4 regions of the Archangium violaceum genome follow, and region 2 is predicted to be linked to each of the others. Evidence: riboswitches for the same ligand, from Rfam matches in the RefSeq annotation. Region 2 holds a riboswitch; each other region holds the start of a gene.
The links. A riboswitch is a leader RNA that binds a small molecule or an ion and turns the genes downstream of it on or off. The one in region 2 is predicted to bind cobalamin.
Positions count from the first base shown of each region.

Region 1 (7,082 bases), 2.0 Mb from region 2:
GCGTGGCGGACGCCGTGGTGCTCTCGGGGCTCATCGGCTTCGTGGGGCTCATCGTGCCCCACCTGCTCCGGCTCGCCTTCGGGCCGGACCAGCGGTTGCTCGTGCCGCTCTCCGCGCTCGGCGGGGCGGCGTTCCTCCTGCTCGCCGACCTGCTGACGCGGCTGGCCATCCCGCTGTTCGGCTCCGAGCCCCCCGTGGGCGTGGTGACGGCGCTCCTCGGAGGGCCGCTGTTCCTGGCGCTGCTGTACCGGAGCGGGCGGCTGTCGGCGGGGTGAAGCGCGGGCGCTGTCAGGAACGGATTTCCGCCGCGTCTTTTCTCGATGAAAGGAGCGGTGACCATGACCACGGTGACGAAGCAGAGCCCGATGAACCCCGAGCACCTCAACGACGCTGACACTGGCATCGACGCGCTCTCGCGCACCGGTCTGGATACCGCTCTGGACCTTCTGGTTGGCCTCGAGTCCCTTCGCGGCCTACCGCCTGGAACCTGAGCTCCGAGCCTCGTCACACGACGCGGCACGGTGCTCAGAGGCCGGGCTCCCAGCAAACGGGACCCGGCCTCTTCCTTTTCCGGCTCCCGAGCTCCCGCCCCGTTCGTCTATCGGCGAAGGACACCGCGCTCTCAATGCGGAAAGACGGGTTCGACTCCCGTACGGGGTACTCGCAGTCAGAAGCTTCCGGATGCGATTGGATCGCAGCACGGCCGTCTACCGTGTGAACAGGGTTCGATTCCCTGCGGAAGCGCTCGCAATGCGGCCGTGGCCGAGAGGTGAGGCCCCTGAGCGCCACTCAGGTGAACGCGGGTTCGACTCCCGCCGACCGCTCTTCGCAGTCCAGCAGTCTCCGTTGCCGGAGTAGCCCAACTTGGTAGAGGCCCCAGATCGAGAGTCTGGTGGTTGCGGGTTCGAATCCCGCCTTCGGCACTCGCAGTGAATACATGCCGCGGTAGCCCAACCTGGTAGAGGTGCTGCGCTCAGAACGCAGAGGTTGCGGGTTCGAATCCCGCCCGCGGTACTCCCATTGACAACAGAAGCCGTCCGCCATATCCCGCGCCCCGTCTTCGGTTCCTCCACCCTGGGGTGGAGGCTCGAGGGAACCCGGTGCGAGTCCGGGACTGCCCCGCAGCGGTGAACGGGAACGAACGCCGTCAGGAAAGCACTGGTCCTCTGTCGAGGGCTGGGAAGCGACGGTCAGTAGGGCGCCCGTGAGTCCGAAAACCTGCCGAGGACCCGTGCCACCCGGCACGGACATCACCGAGGCCTCCGAGGGGAGGCAGCGGGTGCGTGGCGGGTGCGTCCTCGTTCGGGCCGTGTCCCCCCTCGCATCCCGCCCCCGCTTCCCCTCGCAGGCATTGCGCCCGCGGGGGCGAGGAGCAGGACGCGCATGAAGACGGCAATGAAGGGTTCGCGGTGGTTCGGTCGCTTCTCGGTGGCTCTGAGCGCCGCGGCGCTGGGGCTGCTGGTCACCGGCTGCGAGCCGGAGTGCGTGGATCGGTTCGACTGCGCCCGGAAGGGCAACGTCGGCGAGGGCAAGCAGTTCGCCTGCGTGGACAACCGCTGCGTGACGCAGGACATCCCCAACGAGACGGGCTCGGATGCCGGGACGGGTTCGGATGCCGGGACGGGCTCGGATGCGGGTACGGACGCCGGGACGGGCTCGGATGCCGGGACGGACGCGGGCGTCGCGTGCGCGGATCTGCCGCATGATCCGAAGCTCGGCACGCTGCAGCTCCAGACCGGCTTCGCCGCCGCCGAGTCCGCCACGGTTCCCGAGGGAATCGGCGCGGTGACGGTCATCCAGAGCGGTAGCGAGTACACGTTGTATGGCCTGCGCAATACCGACAACACCAGTGTCGCCGATGACAGCATCTACGCGCTCGGCACCTGGCCGAACGTCACCCTGGGGTCGGCGGCCCTCTACGCCGTCGTTCCCGATGCGGATCGCGGCAACAGCACGTACCCGAGCGGGTTCCTCACCAATGATGGCACCCGGCTGCTGACCGGGTACACCCGGGGCGCCGAGGGCAGTCCCGGCAATGTGCTCGTCTATGACACCGCCACCCCGAAGGACTCCGTCTACATCTCCGCGCCCGGCAATTTCTCCGCCGCCGCCGTGTCCGGCGCCTTCTTCATCAATGGGCTGGGAATCGACGGCGCGTCCCAGGGCGGTCTCGCCGTCTACGCCCTGAATGTGGCGTCCAAGCCCTTCCAGGGCTCGAAGCTGGCGACCTTCCCGACCACGAACGTACTCGCCGCCAGCGGCTACTCGGCGGTGACGAGCGACAAGGTCGCCGTGTTCGGCTACAGCGTCCCCGACAGCTCCTCCAGCGACCCCTGGGCCCCCTACATCAACCACGTGCATGCGGTGTCCCCCGCGCTGTACACGCCGGCGGTCTCGAGCAGGTCGACCCTTGCCCTCTCCACCACCAACGCGCCTGAAATCTACTCGGGCAACGACCTCCAGTCGGTCGCGGGGTTCGGCAGTGGCGTGGCGCTGCATCGCGGTACCTTCACGGCCACTCGCGACGTCTCGCGCATCGAGCTGACGCCAGGCGGCATCAACCCCGAAGCCGTCACCGCGGGCGACCTCACGCCCGTGCTCACCACCAGCAACACCTGCACCAACGTGGTGTCGATGGCGCCCATGGGCCCGGACCTGCTCGTCGGCGTGAAGGACAAGAACGGCCGCCGGCTCGTCCGCCTCCAGCAGAAGCAATAGCCATGAGGACGCACGGCACCGTGGCTCGCTGGAGCGCCTGGCTCGTCATGTCCCTGCTCGCCGTGGGCTGCGGGGGTCCCTCCGAGGAGGAGCCCCCCCAGGTCCTGGTGTGCCAGAGCGACAACGACCCGTTCGCGGACAAGGTCGTGTCCTTCTCTCCCGGGGAGGAGGCTGGTTTCGGTCAGGACGGCTACCCGGACATCGTGCTCGGGCCTCCCCACGGGACGGGCTCCGGCATGGGCTCGCTGCACGTGCTCTCCCTCGGTAGGAGCGGGGAGATCGTCCTCGAGCTCACCGACATCGGCGTGGTGGATGGGCCCGGTGTGGACCTGCTCGTCTTCGAGAACCCCTTCGGGTACTTCGCGGAGACGGGCGTGGTCTCGGTGAGCGAGGACGGCCAGACGTGGCGCGACTTCCCCTGCGACCCCACGAACAGGGCCGGTGGCTATCCCGGCTGCGCGGGCGTGAAGCCGGTGAGCTCTTCACCGGAGAATGGCATCAGCCCCACCGACCCGGCCATGGCGGGCGGTGATGGCTTCGACCTGTCTGCCCTCGGCGTGGCCCGGGCCCGCTTCATCCGCATCCGTGACAGCGGGTCCAACTCCTATGGCTCCTCCGCGGGCGGGTTCGACCTGGACGCGGTCGCGGTGGTGAACGGCTCGCCCATCTGCGAGTGGAGGTGACGCGCATGTCCCGCCCTCCTCCGGACTCGGAGTCGCGGGTGGAGCGGCGGGCCGTGCTCGGCTCGCTGCTCCAGGGCACCTGTGCTCTCGCCGCCCTCTGCGCCGGCTGCGGCCCCGAGTGGCGCGAGGCCACCGTGCTCTCCGATGAGCAGGTCTGCGGTGTCTCGCCCGGCCGCCCCGAGGACGGCTGGGTGGAGGTGAAGCTCTCCGACCACCCCGAGCTGCGCGCGCGGGGTGGCTCGGCGGTGGTGCGCCGCCCCGACGCCCTGCTCGACGCGCTGGTGCTGCACACCGCGTCGGGCTGCTTCGCCGCCGTCTGGCACATCTGCACGCACGGTGACTGCCATGTCACCTACGTTCCCGGTGAGTCCCTCCTGGAGTGCCCGTGCCACGGCTCGCGCTTCGGCGAGGACGGCCGGGTGCTGCGCGGTCCCGCCACCCGCCCGCTCCAGTCCTTCAAGGCGGTGCGGGTGGGGGAGTCGGTGTGGCTCCACCGGCCTCGGTGATGTCAGTTTTGACTCGCGTGTCAAGGGACGCGGAGGTGGGCCGGGTCGTGTAATCTCCCCGCCGCGATGTGGCAGATCATCATCAACGGTCCGGGGTACTTCGACACCGCCTACGAGTTGCCAGAGGGCATCACGCACCTCGGCCGCGCGGATGAGAACGACATCGTTCTGGGGGGCGATCTCGTCTCGCGCCGGCACGCCCGCCTCGTGGTGGAAGGCGATTCCCTGTCCATCGAGGACCTCGGCAGCCGCAACGGCAGTCGCGTCAACGGCTCGCCCCTCCAGGGCAGCATCGATCTGCAACCCGGCGACACCATCTCCCTGGGGGAGAACACCCTCTCCGTCCGCCAGCCCGACAAGGTGGAGAACGCCGCCACGGAGATGGTGGATCTGGGCGCCGGGGGCGTGCGCCGCTTCGGTCATGGCGATGACGTGGGGCCCTCCGTCATCCTCGCCAAGAACGTCAAGAGCGTGGAGCTGCTGCGGGCGCTCGACAACTTCTCCGGCCCCCTGGATGACGGCACGCCCGCCACCGCGGCGCCCATCGCGCCGGCTCCGCCCACCGGCCCGCGCGGCGCCTACGAGACGCTCGTCCTCCTCTTCCACACCGCCGAGGCGCTCGCCACCGCCTCCAACCTGACGGCCTTCCTCGAGACCACCATGGACCGGGTGCTCGAGCGCATCGGCGCCACCACCGCCGTGGTGCTGCTGCGTCACCCCACCGGCGTGCTGGTGCCCGCCGCCGTGCGCCACCGCGGCGCGCTCGCCAAGGGCGAGGTCCCCGTCTCCGATGGCATCGTCGACGAGGCCCTGCGCCAGGGCCGCGCGCTCCTGGTGGGCGACGTGCGCGACGACCGCCGCTTCGCCAGCCGCGAGAGCGTCATCCTCTACGGCGTGGACCGGGTGCTCTGCATCCCCATCGGGCTGGAGGCGCCCTTCGCCGGCGTCCTCTACGTCAACACCTCCGCCAGGAACGACACCGAGCTGGAGGTCATGCTCGATGCCTGCACCGCCGTGGCGCACCTGGTGGCCACTGGCGTGCAGAAGTTCTCCTCCACTTCGGCGGGCCAGACCCTGCGCCACCACCTGGAGCGCTTCCACGGCCCGGAGATGGTCGAGCGACGCGCGTCCGAGGCCCAGCGCGCCGGCGGCAAGCTGCCCGGCCTGGAGGAGCGCAACCTCACCGTCGTCCACGCGGAGCTCGTCGGCTTCGGCGCGCTGTGCCCCCGCGTCGGCACCGCGCGCGCCACCGTGCTGCTCAACGACTTCCACTCGCGCCTGGGGGGCCTCGTCTTCAGCTTCGAGGGCACGGTGGAGGCCTTCGTCGGTGAGTCGCTGCGTGCCCTCTTCGGCGCGCCCTACGCCAGGCCCGATGACGCCGTGCGCGCCGTGCGCGCCGCGCTCGCCCTGCGGGCCGACTGGGAGCGCCACATGGCCCGCCGCCCCATGGACGAGCGGTGCGAGCTGCGCATCGGCATCAGCACCAGCCGCGCCATGGTGGGCATGGTGGGCCCCGACTCCCGTCCCTCGTACACGGCCGTCGGCGAGGGGGTGCATGTCGCCTCGTGGTTGGCCGGCACCGCCATGCCCGGGCAGGTGCTCATCACCGGCAAGACGCTGGCCGTCATCGGTGCCCGCTTCGACGTCATGCCCCTGGGCGAGCGCCTCATCCGCCCTCCTCGCGACAAGGTCGCCGCCTTCGAGGTGGTGGACGAGGAAATCCCCCAGCTCACCAACCCCGGTGTGCGTTGATGGGTGTGTAGGTGGGTGTAGGGCGGGTTGAGACTCGCACTTGGACCCGGCTCCATGCGAGCATGGCCACCCCCCACCCGAGCATGATCGCCCCGCGTCCGGCATGAACCCCACGTCTTCGAACGCTCGACTGCGTCCGTTCCGGCCGGTCCCGTTCGGCCGCTACACGTTGCTGTCCCAGCTGGCCACGGGCGGCATGGGGGAGATCTTCCTGGCGCGGCTGGAGGGCGTGCAGGGCTTCGAGAAGCTGTGCGTCATCAAGAAGATATTGCCGCAGCTGGCGGCGGACCCCGAGTTCGTCGAGCGCTTCGTGGGCGAGGCGCGCACGCTGGTGAAGCTGACGCACGGCTCCATCGCGCAGGTGCTGGACATGGGGCTGCACGAGGGCGAAGCGTACATGGCCCTCGAGTACGTGGACGGCAAGGACCTGCGCAAGGTGGCGGCGAGGGCGCGCGACAGGCAGAAGCCGCTGCCCCTCACCTTCGTGCTGTTCGTGATGGGCCGGGTGCTGGACGCGCTCGCGTACGCGCACCGCAAGAAGGGCGATGACGAGGGCGAGCTGAACCTCGTGCACCGGGACATCTCGCCGCAGAACATCCTCATCTCCTACGAGGGGGAGGTGAAGGTCATCGACTTCGGCCTGGCCAAGAGCCGGCTGAGCGCGGCGAAGACGAACCCGAGCATCATCCTCGGCAAGTTCCTCTACATGTCGCCGGAGCAGGCGCGGCACCAGCCGGTGGACAGGCGCAGCGACCTGTACGCGGTGGGCCTGTGTCTGTACGAGCTGATCTCCGGGAGGAACCCCTTCGACCTGCTGCCTCCCGGCGAGCTGATGTCCGCGGTGGTGCAGCCAGCCATCCGGCCCCTGGGCGAGGTGATGCCGTCCGCGCCGCCCGCGGTGGCGCAACTGGTGATGAAGGCGCTGGCGGTGGACCCCGCGCAGCGCTTCCAGACGGCGGAGGAACTGCGCGGCAGGTTGACCGCCTGCATGCTGGAGCTGGACCCGGGAGCGGGCCCCGAGAGCGTCAGCCGGTACATGCATGAGCTCTTCGGTTCCGAGTACCAGGGCGAGCGGCGGCTGCTCGCGAGCCTCAAGGAAGCGGGGCGCCCGGCCGAGCCGGAGCAGGTGGTGATCGACATGCCGGAGGGCGCTGCGCCGAGAGCCGCCTCCACGCTGCCGCCGAAGACGATCCGGCTGGATGGTCCCGTGGAGCCGCTGTCCTTCCGGCCCACGCCGCGCACGCGCGACGGTGGTCCCGCGCGCGACGAGGGCGAGACACGGCCGGCCGTCGTGGTGGAGGAGCCCACCCGGCCCGCCGTCGCCGTGGAGGCCATCGAGGAGTCCGCGCGCGGCCGCGCGTCGTCGCCCTCACCCGGGGGCTCGCCCACGGTGGATGTGTCGGGCCTCACTGCGCCCGCCACC
Region 1 covers NZ_CP069396.1:1,548,685-1,555,766, forward strand. The annotation lists gene JRI60_RS06665 (FecCD family ABC transporter permease) at 1-275, shown strand, start outside; gene JRI60_RS06670 (hypothetical protein) at 339-491, shown strand; tRNA gene JRI60_RS06675 (tRNA-Glu) at 588-660, shown strand; tRNA gene JRI60_RS06680 (tRNA-Gly) at 753-824, shown strand; tRNA gene JRI60_RS06685 (tRNA-Leu) at 849-923, shown strand; tRNA gene JRI60_RS06690 (tRNA-Leu) at 940-1,014, shown strand; cobalamin riboswitch at 1,045-1,240, shown strand; gene JRI60_RS06695 (hypothetical protein) at 1,384-2,718, shown strand; gene JRI60_RS06700 (cell surface protein) at 2,721-3,401, shown strand; gene JRI60_RS06705 (ubiquinol-cytochrome c reductase iron-sulfur subunit) at 3,407-3,907, shown strand; gene JRI60_RS06710 (FHA domain-containing protein) at 3,974-5,659, shown strand; gene JRI60_RS54385 (serine/threonine protein kinase) at 5,856-7,082, shown strand, end outside.
Region 1: it holds a riboswitch for cobalamin, as region 2 does, so the genes downstream of both, JRI60_RS06695 (hypothetical protein) here and JRI60_RS14885 (energy-coupling factor ABC transporter permease) in region 2, are expected to answer to the same signal.

Region 2 (7,082 bases):
GTGCACCTCGGCGATGGCCTGCGGATCGCGGCTACCGTGTCCGATGAAGAGGATGCCGTGCTCGTTACGAAGGGAGCTCACGGGTGCACTTCCTGGTGGGAGGGGACGAGGAGGGGGAGCAGACGGCTGGCGGCCTCGGCGACCGTGAGGGGCGGGGCTGCTCCCAGTCCGGGAAGGAAGGGGGCGAGATGGGCCCAGAGCTCGGCGACGGCCGGTGCGCGCAGACGTGCCCGCGCCAGCAGCGCCGCGTCCCGGAAGACGTCGGCGGGGGACCCGAAGGCGAGCAGCCGCCCCTCGCCGAGGATGGCCACCCGGTCGGCGAAGAAGGGCACCTCGTCGGTGGCATGGGTGGACACGAGCAGGGCCACTTCGCGCTCGCGGGCCAGGCGCCGCAGCAGGCCCGCCGTCTCGCGCTCACCCACCGGATCCAACCCGGCGGTGGGCTCGTCGAGGAGCAGCACCGCCGGATGCATCGCCAGCACGCCCGCGAGGCAGGCCCGCTTCTTCTCCCCGAAGCTGAGCGCCTCGATGGAGCGGCCCGCCAGGTGTGTCAGTCCAGTGGCCGCGAGCGCCTCGTCCACCCGCGCCCGCACCTCGCCCGGGGCGAGGCCCTGGTGCAGCGGACCGGTGGCCACGTCCTCCCCGACCGTCGCGCCGAACAGCTGGTCATCCGGATTCTGGAAGGCGAGCGCCAGCCCCGCTTCGGCCCGCGCCACCGCCCCGCGCGGTGCCGCCTGGCCGAGCAACCGCACCCCTCCGGAGAGCGCCGGCACCAGTCCCGCGATGCTTCGCAGCAGCGTCGTCTTGCCACACCCATTGGCGCCGAGCAGCGCCACCACCTCTCCCGGCCGCACCTCGAACGAGAGGGCGGAGAGGATGGCGGGGCCGCCGGGGTTTCCCACCGAGAGCGCCTCGAGCGTGAGCGCCGCCTTCATGGATGCTCTCCAGGAGGGGGGACGATGGCGCCCCGGCAGCCACGGGCGGCCATGGCCTCGGCGGTGGCATGGGCCTGGTCGAAGGCGCGCACCAGGGTGAGTCCGCCGAGCGCCCCGAGTGAGTGCAGACTCCGGCGCACGTCCCGGTAGCCGAGGCGGAGCACCTGGGCCTCTCGCGCGCTCTGGGCCGAACGCTCGAGGACGGTGGCGTAGCGCACGGCGAGCGCGAGCACATCGGCGAGCGGGGCCGGCACCCGCCACGCGCGCAGTGCGCCCACCAGGGCCCAGGGCGGGGTGAGCGCGGTGAGGAGCCCGAACACGGTGGCACCCGCGGCCACCCGTGTTCCCAGGACCAGGGCGGGTGCCCAGGCCCCGGTTGCCTCGGGTCGCAGCAGCCAGTGCAGGACCCAGACCGCCAGACCACTGAAGACGGCCACCCCGAGGCGGCGCACCAACACCCTGACCGGCTCGCCCACCGCGAGGGACGCGATGAGGGCCAACGCAGCGACCCCCGAGGCGGTGTGAGGCGCGGGCCCGGCGAGCGTCACCAGCAGGGCGAGCAGAGCGCTCGCCAGCTTGAGGCGCGCATCGAGCCCGACCACCCACTCGCGCAAGGGGGAGGTGCGGCTCACGTCTGTCCTCCCGTCTCGACGAACAGCGCGCGGTAGAGATAGCCGAGGAAGAAGCCCCCCACGAGTCCGGCGCAGAGGAAGGCGAAGAGGAGCACATCCCCTTCCAGTGGGATGAGGGGCGGCTGGGGAGTGCGTCCCGCGGCCTCGGCGAACGGGAGCACGACGTGCTCGTCGACGCCCGGCCAGCTCTCGGTGGAGGCGAGAAGTGGCGTCATGGCGTGGCGGGGGCGGGGAGGGCGTGGAAGTGCAGGAGCGCGGGCCGGCGGCGGGAGATGAAGACGATGGCGCCGGCGGTGAGGGCCCCCTCGAGGATGCCCAGGGGAAGCTGGGTGGGGAGGAAGGCCAGCAGCAGTGTTCCCAGCGTGCTGCCCAGTGGCTGGGACCCGTGCAGCGCCGAGGCCAGCTCGAAGGACGTCATGGCGTAGGTGGCCCAGTCGGACAGCATGCCGGCGGCGAAGGCCGCCACGCCGAGGGGGGCTCGCACCGCGCGCAGCCCGTGGAAGACGCCGTAGCCGACGAAGCCGCCCACCACGCCCATGGACCAGATGTCGGCGCCCAGGGTGGTGAGCCCGCCATGGGCGAGGAAGAGCGCCTGCAGCAGCAGCGCGACGAACGTCACCAGCACCGTCATCACCGGGCCGATGAGCACGGCCGCGAGCCCCGTGCCGCACGGGTGCGAGCAGGTGCCAGTGATGGGGACGGGCACCGGCATGCAGGAGATGACGAAGACGGCGGCGGCGAGCATCGCCACGAAGGGCGAGTAGAGCGGGCTCTGGGCCACGCGCTGCCGCAGCCGCATGACACCGAGCGCGAGCAGGGGCAGGACGGAGACGGTCCACCCCGCGGCCCAGCCGAACGGAAGGAGACCTTCCGCCAGGTGCATGGCGTGCGCCGGATGGGGGAGCAGCAGGAGGAGCGCCGCGAGCGGCCACGTCTCCTGACGGAGGGAGACGGACGCTGTCTGTACGAGGGCCTGGACGCGATGCCGCAGGGCGGCACCACACCCACGCCCGGAGATACCCGGCATGGAAACCTCGCTCTCAGTCCACGGAGAGGTGGGGTTGCAAGGCCTGGGTAGGTCTCCTGGCTCGTGGATTCAGAACGCCTGACGGCGTTCAGCGCCGCCTCCACCTTCCCCGACGCGAAGGCGTCGAGTGGTTACGTCGGAGGCAGCTCCCCACTTACAGTGGCGGGACCGCGCCGGATTCACACCGGCTTCCCTGTTATGCCCGTGCTGGCGGGCACCCATGGCTGGAATTCAGTTGTCGCGCGCCAAGTACCGGAGGTGATGGGACGCTGTCAACGGAATGCGCACATTCCTCACGGTGCGTTCGGGCCAACGTCCGCCAAAGACAGCGGCGCGTTGGCGATGGCGGCGGTGGAGTACTCATCCGCGCCGACATCGTTGGTGGAGCGGATCTGCCCATCCACGTCTTCCGCGACATAGGCGTACGTGCCCACGGCCGTGTTGATGGCGGGGCTCGTGGAGGACAGCTTCTGCAGGCCGTTGCTCGTGGTCAGTGACGGATTCACGTTGCGGAGCTCACTGCTCGTCCGCGACCTGTTGTTCAGGGTGGCGCCGTACCCGATGTTGCCCTGGAAGAGCGTGTTGCTCGTCTTGGTCTCGTTGTAGAGCGTGCCCGTCGTGTTCCGGATGAGATTGTTGGCGACCTTCGAGTCCACCGGCGCGTACGTGTATTTCTTCCCGATGACGAGCCCCGTGGTGCTGTTGACGACCGTGTTGTTCACGACCTCGGCCCGGTAGACCTTCCAGTGCTTGCTCAGATCCGTGCTGGTGTAGCTGCTGGAGTTCGGCCCACCGTCGAAGTCGCCCCCGTCGATGAGGAGCGCATCGTCGGTCAGCTTCTCCAGGTAGTTGTTGTAGACCTTGTGGTCGGTTCCGTAGATGCGGATGCCTCCCACGCCGGTCTTGGTACCGTCACCCAGGATGAAGTTGCCGTAGATGCTGTTGTAGTTGCCGTGGCGCGCGGTGAGCTGTCCCTGCGAGTTGAGGACCGTGTTGTAACGGATCGTGTTGTGGCCGCTCTTGATCGAGATGAACTCCGGGTCCCCGTCGCAGCGCTCGAACAGGTTGTACTGCACGGTGGCGTAGGCATCGAGCATCGACACGGCGGACAGGCCCATGCGGAGGGTCTCCAGCCCGTTGGCGAGGCGCGGTCCGATGTCGTGGAAATAGTTGTACTCAATCACATCATACTGGGTCATCTGGGTGGAATAGTTGCCATCCATGGCGATGACCGGACCCGGGTCGCTCTTTCCTCCGAAGTCGTTGTGGTCGATCCGGTTGTGATGGCTTCCGCTCCCCTTGAGCATCAACCACTTCACCTCGGTACCGTTCTCGGTCAGGTCGAAGGTGTTCCGGGTGACCCGGACGTTGTTGGAGCCGTCGAGCACGATGGCGCTCGCGCCGGTGTTGGTGAACTTCAGGCCCTCGATGACGACGTAGGAGGAGCCGGACACGCTGATGGAGGCGTCGCCGGAGATGATGGCCTGGCCCCGGTTCGCGGCCTTGAGTGTGATGGGATTGGAGGCGGTCCCATTCTTGTTCTGGATGCTGAAGGCACCGCTCTTCGTGTAGGTGCCGTTCGCCAGGACGATGGTCGTGCCCGCGGTCGCGTTGGCGAGGGCCGTGATGAGCTGGGCGGCGGTGGCAACGTTCACGACGTTGCCCGGCGCCTCCGCGGCGCTGCCGTGGATCTCCACTTCGAGGTAGCTGTTCCAGGCATTGGAGGTATTGCCATACCCCACGAGCCTCACGTAGCGCGCGGACGCCACATCCGTGAAGTCGAAGGTCTGAAGGCTACCCGTCAGGCTGCTCGTCACGTTCGAGCGCACCGTGGAGAACGTGGTGCCATCCGTGGAGGTCTGGATGTCGAAGGTGAACGTCCGGGATGCGCCGTTCAGGAAGGCGATCTTCACATAGGCCACCTTCTTGTTGGCGCCCAGGTCGAACCGGATCCACTGCCCATCACCCTCCGCCGACCAGCGGGTGGTCAAATCCCCGTCGACGGTATAGGCCGGGAGGTTGCCGTCATCCGAGCTCGCGGTGACGGAGGTTCCCGGGATGGAGAACTTCTCATCCGCCGCGAATCCCAGGGAAGGAGCCAGTGTCAGGAGCAGGCTCGAGCCAATCACAAGCTTCCGATGTGCCATTCGCATTCCTCTCACCCTCTTCGGGGTTCCGTGCTTGCTGGTGATGAACCACTGTGCTTCACCGTGTCGGGCGGCTATCCCTTATTCTCATGATTTCCATGGTTGCGGCAGGAATTTAATCTTCCTGGGAGTATGAGCGGTTTGCACTCCGGCTCTGGGTTGATGCATCATTCAGGTTCCCCCCCCCTTGTAAGGAGTTCCGCATGAACCTGGAGAGGCTGAAGCTCGTTTCGGGACTGGTGCTGGCGCTGACCGTCGCGGTGGCGGTGCCGCTGGCCACGAATGCTCAGGTGGAGCAGTCCCCCGTGGCGCCGGCCGTATCGCAGCCGAGCTCCGACCACAGTGCCTGCAAGGCCGACAAGGAGAAGCTCCTCATGTCGCGGGCGAAGAACGGCATCGCCGCCGATGCTCCCGTGCCGCTCTTCTCCGAGGAGCCGGTGGGCCTGTTGGGTTACTGCTCCTACGACTGTTCCTCGTGCTCCAGCTCCAGGGAGTGTGCCGCTCGCGGTGCGGGGTCCTGCTACTCCATCTGTCCGTAGCCGGTCCGGTGCACGGGGGCTGCCGAGCCGAAGCAAGGGCTCGGCGGCCCGTGTGGCACTGGCCCTCGTCCCCTCCACGTCTCCATCTTCCTGGGGAGATGCTCGCGAGGAGGACGCTCATGACGCACGACGAACTCTTGTCCCATGTTGCCGAACACGCCGGGCTCCCTGGCCTGGAAGCGGCGGAGCGGACCGTTCGCGCGGTACTCGAGGTCATCGGTGAGCGCCTGGCCTGGCCCGTCGTCCAGTCCCTGGCGGAGGATCTCCCGGAGCCGCTAGCCGCGGGCTTGCGCGGCGTAACCCCCCATCAGGTCTTCAACCTCGCGGAACTCCATGCGCGCGTCGCGAGCCGGCTCGAGGTGCGACTCGGACTCGCCATGGAGTACACCGGCGTCGTCTGTCAGTTCCTCGCGGAGACCCTGTCTCCCGGGACGCTGCACCAGCTCCGTGAGGCACTGCCCGAGCCGATGAGCGCCCTCTTCACTCCTCGTGAGCCTGGCGAGCCCTTCGAGTACGTCCACCTCGACCCTGGCCGCCGCACACTCGCCGAGGGCCGGCCGGGGAGCCAGCACCCCGTGTCCGAGTTCCATGCCGACACGGCGCACACGCACTCCGTGGCTCGGGAGGACAACCCGCACGAGGACACGAAGCTCTCCAGTTCCAGCGGGCTCACCCAGGAGCGGGAGCAGGAGACGCTCGCGGCCGGACACCCGGGCCCGAATCATTCCTGACAACCCCCGCGAGCCCCGGGTGCCTCTCCCAAAGCACCCAGGGCCCGCGGGCCCGTCGACGACCGTTACACTCCGCTCTCGCGGAGGGGCCATCGAGCCACGAGCACCGATGCCCGCCAGAGACCGGGCCCGTGGTGCGCCTGCCAACCGACGGTCCCCTTCCATGTAACTGATGGGTCTGACATGCCCGCGTGGCCCTCTCCCGTCGGGGGCACGCCAACGGGCTGTCACCGTCCCATGTATCGTTCGAGCCAGGCCGCGGCCGCGGCGGCTCCTACACACACCATACGAGGGCAGAGACATGGGCATGCTGAAGGACAAGGTGGTTCTGGTGACGGGGGCGAGCTCGGGCATTGGCTGGGCCACGGCCATCGCGCTCGCGGCGGAGGGCGCCCGGGTCGTCGCGAGCGCGCGGCGCGAGGCCAGGGGCCGTGAGCTCGTCGCGCTCATCCAGGAGCGCGGCGGAGAGGCCACCTGGGTCTGCGCCGACATGCAGGTCGAGCGGGACATCGAGGCGCTCGTCCAGGCGGCCGTCTCGAAGTACGGCCGCATCGACGCCGCCTTCAACAACGCCGGGAGCGGCATGATGAAGCCGCTCGCCGAGATGACCAACGAGGACTACGAGCTCCTCATGAACATCAACCTGCGCGGCACGTTCTGGTGCGTGAAGCATCAGATCAACGCGATGCTCGCGACGGGGGGCGGGTCCATCGTCAACTGCGCCTCCGTGGGGGCGGCGCGGGCCCTGCCGGGGCTCTCCGTCTACAGCGCCACCAAGGCGGGCATCGCCGCGCTCTCGCGTGGCGCGGCGATCGACTACGCGCAGAAGGGCATCCGGGTGAACTCGGTGAGCCCCGGGGTCATCGAGTCGGAGATGGCCACCGACGGCTGGCGCCTGAATGAGCCTCAGGGCCGCGCCTTCGCCGCCTCGCTCCACCCGATGAACCGCGTGGGGACTCCCGACGAGGTGGCCTCGCTCGTCGTCTTCCTGTGCGGCGACAAGTCCTCGTTCATCACCGGCGAGGACTTCGCGGTCGACGGCGGCCTGTGCGCGTCGGGAATGTCAGCCGG
Region 2 covers NZ_CP069396.1:3,573,732-3,580,813, forward strand. The annotation lists gene JRI60_RS14865 (CbiX/SirB N-terminal domain-containing protein) at 1-81, opposite strand, end outside; gene JRI60_RS14870 (energy-coupling factor ABC transporter ATP-binding protein) at 78-935, opposite strand; gene JRI60_RS14875 (CbiQ family ECF transporter T component) at 932-1,567, opposite strand; gene JRI60_RS14880 (hypothetical protein) at 1,564-1,782, opposite strand; gene JRI60_RS14885 (energy-coupling factor ABC transporter permease) at 1,779-2,594, opposite strand; cobalamin riboswitch at 2,624-2,831, opposite strand; gene JRI60_RS14890 (chondroitinase-B domain-containing protein) at 2,888-4,741, opposite strand; gene JRI60_RS14895 (hypothetical protein) at 4,945-5,280, shown strand; gene JRI60_RS14900 (DUF2267 domain-containing protein) at 5,400-6,011, shown strand; gene JRI60_RS14905 (SDR family NAD(P)-dependent oxidoreductase) at 6,313-7,082, shown strand, end outside.

Region 3 (7,082 bases), 2.0 Mb from region 2:
ACACACTGGCCACCGCACACCGTGGCGCCCGAGCGACAACGGCAGGAGCCCTCGACACAGGCCTCCGTGGCGGAGCAGACAACCCCACAAGCCCCACAGTGAGACGAGGAGCTGGAGAGGTCGACACAGGCCTCACCACAGCGGGTCTGCGCCTCGACACACAGAGGGCCCTCGTCGGGACACCCCGCCAGCAGCAACAACACCATCACCAACGTCACCCGGCACAACACCGTGTATGCCCCCTCTCCCTCTGGGAGAGGGCTGGGGTGAGGGTATTTCCACGTCATGGAGGAGCCTCCGTCCTGGAAGCCGAAGAGGACTCGGAGGGGACACCCGGCTCGAAGGCTCCCGCCACCGACAGGAACACAGCACGGCCGGGGAGCGGATACCCGACGAAGTCCTCGGCGTGCACGTCGAAGAGATTCCGCACCTCGCCGGAGACCGTGAGCTCCGTGCGCGAGCCGAAGGTACTGGACAGGCCCGCGTGGACGAAGGTGCGTCCGGGCAGGGACATCGCGCCATCCCGGGTGAGGAAATGGGCCGACTGCGCCACCACCTCCACCCGACCCGTGAGCCACCGGGGGCCGCCCAGGACTCGCGCGGCCAGCTTGTGTCGAGGCCGGTAGGGCAGCTCGCGCAGGTAGAAACGCCCATCCCGCTGCAGGTCGCTCGAGACGGTGAGCGTATAGCTGAAGGCTCCGGAGAGGAGCGGATGGGGCCTCCACTCGCCCTCGGCCTCGAGCCCCACCACGCGGGCGTTGGCGAAGTTGTACGGCTTCGCCGCGCCGGGAGGGTAGGCCTCGTAGGAGATGAGGTCCTCATAGAGGCTGGCGAAGCCCCCCACCGAGGCGAAGGACACCTCCGAGCGGTGCACCACGGCCGCGTCCGCGTACAGCGCGCTCTCGGGGCGCAGGTCCGGGTTGGGCAGCAGCGTGCCCTGGCGCACGTACAGCTCCAGGAAGGAGGGCGCGCGGTGCGAGCGGCCCGCGTTGGCGCGCACCTCGAGGCCCGCGGGCAACGCCACGGTGACGCCCACCTTCGGGGACAGCAGCGTGTACGGGCCCGCCCGCTCCACGCGCAGCGATGGCGCGACGGTGAGCAGCCCATCCCACAGCAGCATCTCATCCATCGCCATCACGCTGGCGCGCAGCCACGTCGGCTCGCCACCGGAGGCGGCGTTGGTCTCCGCGGCGGACACGGACTCCCCGCCCACGCCCACCAGCGCGGACAGCGAATGCCATCCGCCCAGCAGCACCTGCCCCTCGACCTCCATCCCACCGAGCAACTGCACCTGTGCGTCCCGCTGTCCCCACGGACCACCGGACAGCGCCAGCCGGTCCCGCCGGAAGTACGCGCGCGCGTTCGTCCGCACACCGCCCGGCAGCGTGCCCGCGAGCCGCAGGTTGGCCGAGCCACGCCCTCCGGACTGCCGCGCGTCCTCGCTCGGGTTCTGCGCGGTGCCGGCGAGGCCCCGCTCGTCGAAGGACAGCTCGCCCAGCAGGTCCGCCAAGAAACCCCGGCCGAGCTCCCTGCGCAACCGCAGCAGGCCTCCGGCGCCCCGTGCGTCGTTGTTGGTGCGCTGGCGCTCGATGAGCGCGTCTCCGGGCAGCGTGGGGCTCGGGTCGAAGGAATACGGAAAACGCCCGCTGGAGGTGCCTCCATGGACGAGCAGCAAGGCCTCGCCGCCCGCGAGCGGCCCCGTGGCGGACAGCCACCCCGTGGCCGTGTCCCAGCTCCCGTAGGAGAGCTCTCCCGCCACGCGCGGAGTCGCCCCGGGACGGCGGGTGATGACGTTGATGGCGCCGCCCAGCCCTCCCGAGCCGTAGCGCGCTCCAGCACCCCCCCGCAGCACCTCGAAGCGCTCGGCCAGGGCGGCGGGCACGCGCGACAGGTCCGCGATGCCACCCGCGCCATTGAGGGGAATGCCGTCGAGCAGCACGAGCGTCCCATTGGAGGACGCGCCCCGCACCACGAGGCTCTTGCTCTGCCCGTACCCGCCCACGTCCTGCACCGTGACGCCGGGGGCGGTGGACAGCATCGCCGCGGTGTCCCGGGCCGCGCCGCCGAACTCGTCCACGCGGATGACGGTGAGGGCGCCGCTCGGGTCCCTGCGCGAGGCCTCCTCGGGAGAACCGGGGGCGACGGGCGCCTCCTCCACCTCCACGGCGGGAACGAGCAGGGGCTCCTCGGCCTCCTGGGCGAGCGCGACTCCACTCGTGCTGAGCGCCAGGCAGAGCCACCGCCCGGCGAGGTACGACCGCCGCATGCATCCGCCTTCCACTCTCTCCGTCGAAGAGAGAAGGCCATCGCGGACGCATCGCGCCCACACCCCCGGGCAGGTCTCCTGACTCCCGGGACTCCGGCCGAGGCGCACGCCGCGCCTGCCAGAAGGGCTCCTCCGCCTTCCGCCGGCCCACGAGCCGGAGTGGCGACTGCCGAGGACCCCTGCCCTGACGTCAGGGCCGCCCGATCACAGTGGCGGGACCGCGCCGGACTCTCACCGGCTTCCCTCTTGAAGGCCCGACATGGGCACCCAAGGGCAGGCCCTTCCTAGGGGCTCAACCCCCGCGCGTCAAGCCACCCTCGGTGAGGGTGGTGGCCCGGGAGGCTCGGGCGTGGCGGGCCAACCAGTCGAGGATGAACTGATTGAAGGCGGCGAAGTGGAGGAAGGTGGCCATCACGTCCCCGAAGCGCAGCGAGGCGCGCTCGAACAGGGGCGTGGCCCGGCCGGGGATGAGCAGGGTGCCATCGTGCCAGGTGCCGTTGTGGCTCCCACTGTCGGTGACGCACCAGACCCCCGTGTGCTTCTCCTCGTGGAAGGTGGCGTGGGCGCGCGAGACCGTGGGGTCCTCCACGATGATGTCGTTGTCGGGCGTACGCCCCAGGTGGATGCCCAGGTCGTGGGGCGAATGGGGAGAAGTGATGCCCCGTGAACGCTTGCGCACCTCGAGCACGAGCGGCTCGGCGACGGTGGGCCGCCGCGCCGACAGGCTCGGGACCGACAGGGTGCTCCGGGTGAAGAGGGGACGCACCCCCATGGGAGGAGCCTCCCACACCAGCACCGGCCAGCACACCGCACGCCTCACGGCCTGAGGGTCATCGAGAAACTGAGAGGCGAGCGCGGAGAACTTCAGATCCACGGGAATACCCTCCAGCACATGGGGGGAAGCGAGCCGCAGGGTGTGCACGAAGGGAGATCGCGGCCAGTCCCCACCGGGTGTGTCCGTCCCATGCGCTGGACGATTGGAGCACGGGTGTACGGCCCGGGAGCGCGAGCTCCGAGGGAGATGCCCCTGGCACGGCGGCTGCTCTTGGGGTGGCGACCGCGTCAATGGAGGCGCGGAGGTGAAGGAGTGTGGTCGATGCTGACGGCGGGGAAGCGGTTGGCGGTGTTCTCCATCCGCGAGGGCAAGGGCGGGAGCATCTGGGTGCGGGCGGGGAGCGCCTTCGTGAACAAGGACGGCTCGCTCAACGTGCTGCTGGATGTGCTGCCGCTGGACGGGAAGCTGCACGTGCGCGAGGCGGCGGAGAAGCGGGACACGGCGCAGGCGGGCGGCGGCGGGCGCTACGGGATGGAGGGCGGGCTGGACTCGCTGCCGGTGGGAGGCCACTCGTGAGCGGACGCGGGGTGGCGAGGATGGTGGCGGTGGTGCTGGGGCTGGTGCTGTGGATGCCCGGGGTCTCCGAGGCGTCGGGGACGAAGCTGCGCATCCAGTACACGGGCGTGGTGAACCTGAACGAGGCGACGGTGGCGCAGTTGGACCTGCTGCCGGGCGTGGGGCCGAAGGCCGCTCAGCGCATCATCGCCTGGCGGCAGAAGCGGGCCTTCAAGCGCATCGAGGAGCTGGTCCGGGTGAAGGGCTTCGGCAAGAAGCAATTCCTGAAGCTCAAGCCGTACCTGACGCTGGAGGGTCCTTCCTCGCTGAAGGTGGAGAAGGTGCCCGTGGAGGAGGACGAGGTGCGCGCCACCGGAGATGCGACGGCGAAGCGCTGAGCGCGTGGGTTGGGAGGGTGTCCCGGGTCACGGGCACCCTGCCTCCCTCGCCCCGGGTAGGGCCCTCACCCGCCCGCGGCGCGGGCCCGCGTCGCCGCCTCGACGCTCTCCGTGAGGGCCATGTCGGGCGTGAGCTGGAGGGGCTGGACGGGCACCGAGACCTGGGTGATGACCAGGCGCAAGGCATTGATGAGCTGCTGCCTCCCCTGGGGGTAGGGCGCCTCGGAGCCGGTGAGCGCCATGAGCTGCTGTTGCAGCACCTCGCCCGAGGGCGTGCGCTGCTCCCGATCATGCTGGAGCAGGCCCATGATGATGGCATCCAGCGCGGGCGAGATGCCGGCCACGAAGGAGGAAGGCGGAAGCAGCTCCTGCTGGGTGGCGGCGATCATCAGCTCCGCCTCGCTGTCGCCCTGCAGGGCGCGCTGCCCGGTGAGGGCCTCGTGCAGGGTGAGGCCCAGCGCGAAGAGGTCCGCCCGGCCATCCAGGGGCTTGCCGTAGGCCTGCTCCGGCGCCATGTAGCCCGCCTTGCCGCGCACCGTCTGCGCCTGGGTGAGGGCCATCTGGTTCGCCGCGCGCGCGATGCCGAAGTCCGACACCTTCACCTCGCCAATCCGCGACAGCAGGATGTTGGGAGGGTTGAGGTCGCGATGCACCAGCCCCAGCGGCTCGCCCTTGGGGCCCGTCCGGCCGTGCATGTGCGCCAGCGCGGAGGCGACCTCCGCGCCGATATAGGCCACCGCCGACGCAGGCAGCCGGCGGGCGGGAAGGCGCCGCAGCAACGAGTTCAGCGGCATGCCGTCCACGTACTCCATGGCCAGGAAGACCGTGCCCTGGTGCCGCCCCAGGTCGAGCACCTGCACGATGTTGGGGTGGATGAGCAGCGAGCCCAGCGCGGCCTCGCGCCGGAACATGGCGAGGAACTCCTCGTTGTCCGCGTAGGCCGGCAGGATGCGCTTGACGGCCACCTGCTTCTCGAAGCCGCCCTCCGGGCTGTAGGTGGCGCGGAACACCTCGGCCATGCCGCCCGCGCCCAGCCGCTCGTGGAGGAAGTACTTGCCCATCACGTCCTTCTCACGGATGGCGCGCAGCGCGTCCTCGGCCTTGCTCACGATGAGGCCGGCCAGCGTCGCCGTCAGCGGCCCGTAGGCGAAGAGGAACACGCAGCGCAGCAGCACCATCGGGAACGACAGCGTGTTGAGGGCATCGGGCGGCAGCCGGGGCTGGAGCACGAAGAGGTACAGCGCCATGTACTCCACCGCCGCGAGTGCCGCCGCCCCGTACGCCAGCTTCTTTCCCGCCCGGAGCGCGCACACCACGATGAGCGCACCCCAGGCCAACGCCGGCGGCGTGGTGAGCGCGTACACGGCATCGTGGAAGTAGGCGTCGATGGCGCACGCCACCGCCGGAATGGAGACGGTGACGGCACTGTCCACCCACTGCATCGCCGGGTGGAACCCGCCCTGCCGCAACGCGCGCAGCATCACGGAGTAGTAGATGCCCAGCCCGCCCGTCAGCCCCGCGAGGGTCAACGACAGGCCCGGGCCGATCACTCCGATGAGCAGCAACGAGGCCACGCAACCGAGCACCATCATCCCGCGCAGGAAACGGGCAATGGCCATCTCACGCGGGACGACGTCCTGGTTCAGGTACTCCTGCAGCAGCCGGGAGGAGTGCGACACTCGGGGAGGAGCGGCTTCCATGGCGGGCCACTCTATCCAACTCCCTCGCCCCCCATCGACGAGCCCTCATCCTCCGCTATAGCGGACGTTCCAGTGCTTGTTTCCCCTGGGGCATCCGTTATATTGGACAAATCCATGCTGAAGGTCCGCCGCCGCTGTTGTCGCCCATCCTCATTCCATCGATGAGTCACCGCCCAGGCGCGAAGCGCGCCGGAGCGGTTGGGAATGAATGTCGTCACAGTGGCAGCCGCGCGAATTCCTCCATGTCCTCAAACATCTCGAAGCATTCCCTGGGTGTCTTCCACATCCTCCTCACGCTTTGGCTCGGGCTCGGCACCGCCGCCCGGGCCCAGGGCAGCGAGCCTTCACGAACCGGGAACGAGCCCGCCGCCACGCAGGGCACCGCTCCGGCGCCGGCGCCGGCCCCAGCGGCACCAGCCAACTCGCCGCCCATCATCACCGCGGAGCCCGGGCGTGGAATCCTGGTGCGGTCGCCCGACGACCGCTACTCCCTGGGCCTCCGGGCGCGAATCCAGCTCCGGGAGACGTTCCTCCACGTCGGCAACAGCGACACCAACGAGATCAACGTCAAGACGCTGCGCCTCGTGGTGCACGGAAACGTGCTGGTGCCGGAGCTGCGCTACAACATCCAGCTCGCCTTCGGCGGCGGTGACTTCGAGACGGGCAGCAACTCCCCCATCTTCGACGCCTTCGTGGACTACACCCGCTTCCGCGACCTGAACATCCGCGTCGGGCAGTTCTTCGTGCCTTTCGATCGCGCCCGCACCATCCGCGAGTTCGCGCTGCAGCTAGTGGACCGGCAGTTGGTGGTGCGCGAGCTGAGCCTCGACCGGGACGTGGGCGTGATGCTCTCGTCCAACAACCTCTTTGGATTGCGCGAGCTGCTCGGCTACCAGTTCTTCATCGGCGGGGGCGACGGGCGCAACCGCTTCGCGGCGTACGCCCCCGGACCCATCACCGTCCTGCGGCTCACGCTGCGGCCCTTCGGCACCTTCGATGACGATCAGGAGGGAGACCTGACCCGTGCGGCGAGGCCCCGGCTGGCCCTGGGTGTCGCGGCCGCCTACAACTTCCGCACCTCGCGCGCCCAGAGCACCTACGGAACGGCCTTCACCGCCGGCACCACCAACTACACCCACCTCGCCGCGGATCTGGTGTTCAAGTACCGGGGCTTCTCGCTGCTCGCCGAGGGCCTGTGGCGAAGGGCAGATGTGAATGTGCTCGAGCGGACCGAGACGAGCGGCGCCGTCACCCGCGAGCCGACCCGCTCCGGCTACGGCTACTTCGTGCAGGGCGGCATGATGGTGCATCCCCAGGTGGAGGTGAGCGCGCGCTGGGAGGAGCTCTTCACCCGGAAGGGAACCGACCCGCAGCTGGTGCAGCTCGCG
Region 3 covers NZ_CP069396.1:1,538,475-1,545,556, reverse strand. The annotation lists gene JRI60_RS06655 (MXAN_6577-like cysteine-rich protein) at 1-287, opposite strand, end outside; gene JRI60_RS06650 (TonB-dependent receptor plug domain-containing protein) at 284-2,266, opposite strand; cobalamin riboswitch at 2,318-2,552, opposite strand; gene JRI60_RS06645 (FHA domain-containing protein) at 2,559-3,140, opposite strand; gene JRI60_RS06640 (hypothetical protein) at 3,363-3,617, shown strand; gene JRI60_RS06635 (ComEA family DNA-binding protein) at 3,614-3,994, shown strand; gene JRI60_RS06630 (serine/threonine-protein kinase) at 4,060-5,694, opposite strand; gene JRI60_RS06625 (porin) at 5,937-7,082, shown strand, end outside.
Region 3: it holds a riboswitch for cobalamin, as region 2 does, so the genes downstream of both, JRI60_RS06650 (TonB-dependent receptor plug domain-containing protein) here and JRI60_RS14885 (energy-coupling factor ABC transporter permease) in region 2, are expected to answer to the same signal.

Region 4 (7,082 bases), 6.5 Mb from region 2:
TGGAGGACAGCTCCCCCCACCCTCCAGGGAAGCGTTAGAGTGACGATACCTTGCCGGCCATCCCCCCTCCCCCACCACCTTCCACCAAGACCGTGGAAATCCCCTCGCGTCGCTTCGGGCGCTACGTGCTCCGCTCGCGGCTGGGCTCGGGAGGCATGGCGGAGGTGTTCCTCGCGGAGGCGCGGGACGAGAAGGGCAGCCCCTTCAAGGTGGCGCTGAAGCTGATGCGCAAGGACGTCAGCGCGGAGGCCTTCGCCGACGAGGCGGACCTGATGGGCCTGCTGGAGCACCCGAACCTGGTGAGCCGGCTGGAGATTGGCGAGGCCTTCGGGCGCTACTTCATCGCCATGGAGTTCCTGGTCGGTGGAGACCTGGAAGGGCTGCTCCGGGTGCACCACCAGCAGGGGCGCGACATCCCGGTGGCGATGGGCGTCCACGTGTGCATCGAGGCGCTGAGGGCGCTGGCGTACTTCCACCAGGCGCGCACGCGCAGTGGCCGGCCGCTGGAGCTCGTCCACGGGGACGTGAACCCCTCCAACATCTTCTTCTCCGGGCAGTGCGAGGTGAAGCTCGGTGACTTCGGCGTGGCCAAGGCGCGCGGGCTGGACCTGGGGCCGGAGGACGGGGTGACGGCGGGCAAGCTGCACTACCTGTCGCCGGAGCAGACGCGCGGGGACACGGTGACGCAGGCGTCGGATCTCTTCTCGCTGGGCATCGTCCTGCACGAGCTGGTGCTGGGTGCCCACCCCTTCGAGCGCGGCAGCGACGACCCGGACGTGGTGATGGCGGCCATCCAGGCGGCGAAGCTGAACCTGCCGGACACGTTGGACCGGAGGCTCGCGGCGGTGATCCGCAAGGCGCTGGCACCGGACGTGAATCAGCGCTACCGCACGGCGGGAGAGTTCGCTGGAGCACTCTTCACCTGGGCGTTGGACACCGGACAACCCTTCAGCGCGCGCGAGGTACAGAGCGCGATGCAACAGGCCCTCTCTCTCGCACTCTGGGAGCGGGAGAAGGGCCGCCCGTAGTCGGACGGAGCAGATCCTTTTGACAGCGTCCGAACCCGCCCATAGGTTGGCGCGCGTCGCTGGTGCCCGGGCAAGTGCCTGGGCTTGAAAGGGAATCCGGTGTGAATCCGGAGCTGCCCCCGCAGCGGTAAGCGAGAACGAATCCGCCCACACGCACTGGCCGGGAGGCTGGGAAGCGGACGGTATTAGGAACCGGCGTCAGCCGAGTGCTCGCGAGCCCGAAGACCTGCCAGCACCTGCCTCTGGGAGAAATCCAGCGGCAGCTCGACCTGGAAGCCTCGTGGGGAGGCGGGAGGTCCGAGCGCCGCGGGTTCATTCCGTGGCGGTCCCGGCCTGTCTCTTCTCCTCGTGTCTTCGGGTTCACGTGGTCGCGAACGCAGCTCGCGGCCCAGACAGTGCGCGAGGAGCAGCATGCTGAACGGAAGCCACATCCCGGGACGCGAGCAGGGCGCGCCGCCCCTGCCCGCCCATCTCACCTCCGAGACGACCCCCACGCCCCCCACCACCATGCGGGTGCGCAAGCGCAATGGAACGCTCGAGGTCGCGGACCTGAACAAGATCGTCCGAGCGATCAGCCGGTGTTGCGACGGGCTGCGCCAGGTGGACGCCATCCGCATGGCGACGAAGACGATCGCTGGCCTCTACGACGGCGCCTCGACGAAGGAGTTGGATCAGCTCTCCATCCAGACCGCCGCCTCGCTGACGCTGGAGGAGCCCGAGTACGCGAAGCTCGCGGCGCGGCTGCTCGCGACGTACATCGACAAGGAGGTCTCCGGGCAGGAGATCCACTCCTTCTCGCAGTCCATCGCCGCGGGCCACCGGCTCGGGCTGGTGAACGAGCGCGTGGCCGGGCTCGTCTCGGCGAACAGCCGCAAGCTGAACGACGCGATCGACCCCTCGCGCAACCGCCTCTTCGAGTACTTCGGGCTGCGCACGGTCTACGACCGCTACCTGCTCAAGCACCCCCAGACGCGCGAGGTGCTCGAGACGCCCCAGCACTTCTTCATGCGCATCGCGGTGGCGCTCGGGGACACCATCGCCGACGTGCTCGAGCTCTACCGGCTCTTCTCGATGCTGGAGTACGTGCCGAGCTCCCCCACCCTCTTCAACTCCGGCACGCGCCACGAGCAGCTCTCGTCCTGCTTCCTGCTGGACTCGCCCGAGGACGAGCTGGCGAGCATCTACCAGCGCTACATGGACGTGGCGATGCTCTCGAAGTTCTCGGGGGGCATCGGGCTGGCGTACCACCGGATCCGCTCGCGCGGCTCGCTCATCGAGAGCACCAACGGGCACAGCAACGGCATCGTGCCGTGGCTGAAGACGCTGGATGCGTCGGTGGCCGCGGTGAACCAGGGCGGGAAGCGCAAGGGCGCCTGCTGCGTGTACCTGGAGACCTGGCACGCGGACCTGGAGGAGTTCCTCGAGCTGCGCGACAACACCGGCGACGAGGCCCGGCGCACGCACAACCTGAACCTCGCCAACTGGATCCCCGACCTCTTCATGAAGCGCGTCGAGGCTGATGGGAACTGGTCCCTCTTCGACCCGAAGGCGGTGCCGCACCTCACGGACCTGTACGGCGAGGCGTTCGAGCGCGCCTATGAGAAGGCCGAGGCGCAGGGACTCGCGCACAAGACGGTGAAGGCCCGCGAGCTCTACGGGCGCATGATGCGGACGCTCGCGCAGACCGGGAACGGCTGGATGACGTTCAAGGACAAGTCGAACCGGGCCTGCAACCAGACGGCGCTGCCGGGCCGCGTCGTCCACCTCTCGAACCTCTGCACGGAGATTCTCGAGGTGACCTCACGGGACGAGACCGCCGTCTGCAACCTCGGCTCCATCAACCTCGCGCGGCACACGCTGGCGAACGACGCCGGTGGCGTGGCCTTCGACTGGGACAAGCTCGCGAGGACGGTGCGCTCCGCGGTGCGCCAGTTGGATCGGGTGATCGACCTCAACTACTACCCCATCGACTCGGCGAAGGGCTCGAACCAGCGCTGGCGCCCGGTGGGGCTCGGCCTGATGGGCCTGCAGGACGTGTTCTTCCAGATGCGCCTGCCCTTCGACAGCCCCGAGGCGCGCACGCTCTCGCGGAGGATCTCCGAGGACATCTACTTCCACGCCCTGTCCGCCTCGGCGGAGCTCGCGGCCGAGCGCGGTGCCCATCCGAGCTTCCAGGAGACGCGCGCGGCGCGCGGCGAGCTCCAGTTCGACGCGTGGGGAGTGATGCCCGAGGACCCCACGCGGTGGGAGGCGCTGCGCGCCCGTATCAAGTCCGTGGGGCTGCGCAACTCGCTGCTCATCGCCATCGCGCCGACGGCGACCATCGCGTCCATCGCGGGCTGCTACGAGTGCATCGAGCCGCAGATCTCCAACCTCTTCAAGCGGGAGACGCTCTCGGGCGACTTCCTCCAGGTCAACCGCTACCTGGTGGAGGAGCTGAAGTCCCTGGGGCTGTGGAACGAGGACATGCGCTCGCGCATCAAGCTGGCGGAGGGCTCCATCCAGTCGCTCGGGGAGATTCCCGCCAACGTGCGCGCCATCTACCGCACCGCGTGGGAGCTGCCGATGCGCTCGCTCATCGACATGGCGGCGGACCGGGGCGCCTTCATCGACCAGAGCCAGTCGCTCAACCTGTTCATCGAGTCGCCGAACATCGGGCAGCTGAGCTCCATGTACATGTACGCCTGGAAGAAGGGGCTGAAGACGACCTACTACCTGCGCTCGCGTCCGGCGACGCGCATCGCGAAGGCCACCGTCGACGTGTCCCGGAATGGCACGGCGCACCCCGAGGCCGGTGGTAGCGCGCCCGCTCAGGCGGCCCCCAGGCCCACGGAGGAGCAGGCCATCGCCTGCTCGCTGGAGAACCCCGAGAGCTGCGAGGCCTGCCAATGAGCGCCGTGACGCCCCTGGTGCGCTCCAACGCGACGCCGAAGACGGGTGCGCGCCTGTTGGATCCGGGCCTGAACCTGACGCTGCGGCCGATGCAGTACCCGGCCTTCTTCGAGATGTACCGCAACGCCATCAAGAACACCTGGACGGTGGAGGAGGTGGACTTCTCGACGGACGTGGGCGACCTGCGCTCGAAGATGACGGCGGCGGACCGGCACCTCATCCAGCGCTTGGTGGCATTCTTCGCGACGGGCGACTCCATCGTGGCGAACAACCTCGTGCTGAACCTCTACAAGCACGTGAACTCGCCCGAGGCGCGCATGTACCTGTCGCGGCAGCTCTACGAGGAGGCGCTGCACGTGCAGTTCTACCTCACGCTGCTCGACACGTACGTGCCGGACCCGGCCGAGCGCGCGAAGGCCTTCGCGGCCATCGACAACATCCCGAGCATCCGGGAGAAGGCCGCGTTCTGCTTCAAGTGGATGGACTCCATTGACGAGCTGGAGCGCTTGGAGACGCGGGAGCACCGGCGGCGCTTCCTGCTGAATCTCATCTGCTTCGCGGCCTGCATCGAGGGGCTCTTCTTCTTCGCGGCGTTCGCGTACGTGTACTTCCTGCGCTCGCGGGGGCTGCTGCACGGGCTGGCGGCGGGGACCAACTGGGTCTTCCGCGACGAGAGCGCGCACATGGCCTTCGCCTTCGAGGTGGTGAAGACGGTGCGCCGCGAGGAGCCGGACCTCTTCGACGCGGAGCTGGAGCGGCAAGTGGCCACCATGCTCGACGAGGCGGTGACGTGCGAGCTGCGGTTCGCCGAGGACCTGCTGGGGCTCGGCGTCGCGGGACTCTCCGTGCGCGAGATGCGGCAGTACCTCGAGTACGTGGCCGACCAGCGGCTCGCGATGCTGGAGCTGCCGAAGCGCTACGGGGCGAAGAACCCGTTCGGCTTCATGGACCTGCAGGACGTGCAGGAGCTCGCGAACTTCTTCGAGCGCCGCGTCTCGGCGTACCAGGTAGGAGTCGCCGGAGAGGTCACCTTCGACGCGAACTTCTGAGCGCTAACTCCCTGGCCTGGGTGGCGGACCAACTGCCGCCGCTGTTCATCCCAGGACACCCGACATCCCTGGAGAACAGCGGCTCCCCCTCCTCCCCACGAGCACCGTTCGAGGTGCGGGAGTCCTCACGGCTCCCGCAGGAGGGGAACCATGAAACGGCAATGGACAGGGATGGGCCTCTGCGGGGTCCTGATGCTGTTGGGACTATCGGCCTGCGGCGGTGTCGTCGTGGAGCCGTCCACCGAGGCGGTGGAGGAGATCGCCCAGGAGCACCGGCGGGAATCGACCCCGCCGGAGCAGAAGTGGGTGCGGAACATCCTCGCCACCACCGAGAGCGAGACGGTGGCCATCCGGCATGACCCGCGAGGCAACGTCGTCGTCCTCGTGACGGACATCGGCGGCCCCATCGACTTCGGCGCCGGGCCCATCAGCCCACCGGCCTCGGCATCGGGCTCGCGCATCGCGGGGCTCGCGAAGTACGCCCCCGATGGCAGCCTGCTGTGGGGCATCATCCTCTCGGGCGAGCCCACCGCCGAGCTGCCCGGAGCCGGCGCCTTTGGCGCCGCGATGACGGTCGATTCGAAGGGCAACATCGTGCTCTCCCTGAGTGTCGGCGGCCGGCTCGTGCTGGATGGCGTGACGATGACGATGGGCGAGCACCTGCTGAAGCTCGACCCGGACGGACATGCCCTCTGGGCGCTCCGGCTGCCCACCCGCGCGCGGGAGGTCGCGGTGGACAGGAAGGACCGCATCGCCATCACCGGCACCCTGGAAGGCGCCACCGAGTTCGACTTCGGCGAGGGCCCCATCACGGGCGCGGACTTCCACGCGTTCGTCGCGAAGTATTCCTCGCGGGGCGAACTCGAATGGGTCTTCGTCGATGACGTGGTGGCCAGGACCGATGCGCTCACCGCGGACGAGCACGGGAACTTCTACTTCGGTGGCATCCGCTTCCCGGAGCTCCCCAGCGGGGTCGGCACGCCCTACCTGCGCAAGGTCTCCTGCGATGGCGAGGGCGAGTGGTCACGCGGGCTCGAGGGCAGCACGGGCGCCATCTTCGATCTCGCGGCGCGCGACAACCGCGTCGTCGCGGTGGGCATCTTCAACGGCTCCTTCGAGTTCAGGGGGCGGACGTTCACCGCTCCGGCGGACTTTCCGTCCAACGGCATCGCGCTCGCCTTCACGGGGAGTGGCAACGAGCGCTGGGCCCGGCAGACGCCGGGTCTGCTCGTCTCCGTCGACATCGACAACCGCGGTGGGGTGCTCGTCGCGGGTTCCGAGGTAGCCCAACCCGACGCGCGGCTGTTCATCGCCCGCTTCCTCCTGAGCAACGGCCGCGTGGACTGGTCGCGCGGCTTCAACGAATTCTCGGCCGCGGTGGACTCCTCGGCGAACAAGAAGGGAGAGATCGCCGTCACCGGTGATGGCCCCATCTACGTCATCCAGTTCGGCCGCTGAAGCCTGGCGGTGGAAACGACAACGCCCGGGGGCCTCGAAAGGCATCCCCGGGCGTTGATGAGGACCGAGCTGCGGTCCGGGCGCGGCGGACTACTCGACCGTCACGCTCTTGGCGAGGTTGCGCGGCTGGTCCACGTCGTTCCCGCGCAGATCCGCCACGTGGTAGGAGAGGAGCTGCATCGGGATGGTGGCCACCACCGGCGCGAGCAGCGCGCTGGCGGCGGGAATCCGGATGATGTGGTCGGCGAGCGTGGCCACGTGCGTGTCATCCTCGTCGATGATGGCGATGACCTTGCCACCGCGCGCCCGCACCTCCTCGATGTTGCCGATGATCTTCTCGTAGGCGACGTGCGGCTGCTTGGGGGCGATGATCACCACCGGCATCTTCTCGTCGATGAGCGCGATGGGGCCGTGCTTCATCTCGCCGCCGGCGTAGCCCTCGGCGTGGATGTAGGAGATCTCCTTGAGCTTGAGCGCGCCCTCGAGCGCCACCGGGTGCATGGGGCCGCGGCCGAGGAAGAGGAAGTCCTGGGCGCCCATGAACTCGCGCGCCACGCGCTTGACCGAGGGCTCGCACTTGAGCACGTCCTCGATCATCTTGGGCACCTCGGTGAGCGCGGTCAGGTGCTCCTGGGCCGCCTTGACGGTGAGGGTG
Region 4 covers NZ_CP069396.1:10,297,235-10,304,316, forward strand. The annotation lists gene JRI60_RS40950 (serine/threonine-protein kinase) at 93-1,028, shown strand; cobalamin riboswitch at 1,071-1,276, shown strand; gene JRI60_RS40955 (ribonucleoside-diphosphate reductase subunit alpha) at 1,440-3,920, shown strand; gene JRI60_RS40960 (ribonucleotide-diphosphate reductase subunit beta) at 3,917-4,969, shown strand; gene JRI60_RS40965 (hypothetical protein) at 5,120-6,427, shown strand; gene glmS (glutamine--fructose-6-phosphate transaminase (isomerizing)) at 6,518-7,082, opposite strand, start outside.
Region 4: it holds a riboswitch for cobalamin, as region 2 does, so the genes downstream of both, JRI60_RS40955 (ribonucleoside-diphosphate reductase subunit alpha) here and JRI60_RS14885 (energy-coupling factor ABC transporter permease) in region 2, are expected to answer to the same signal.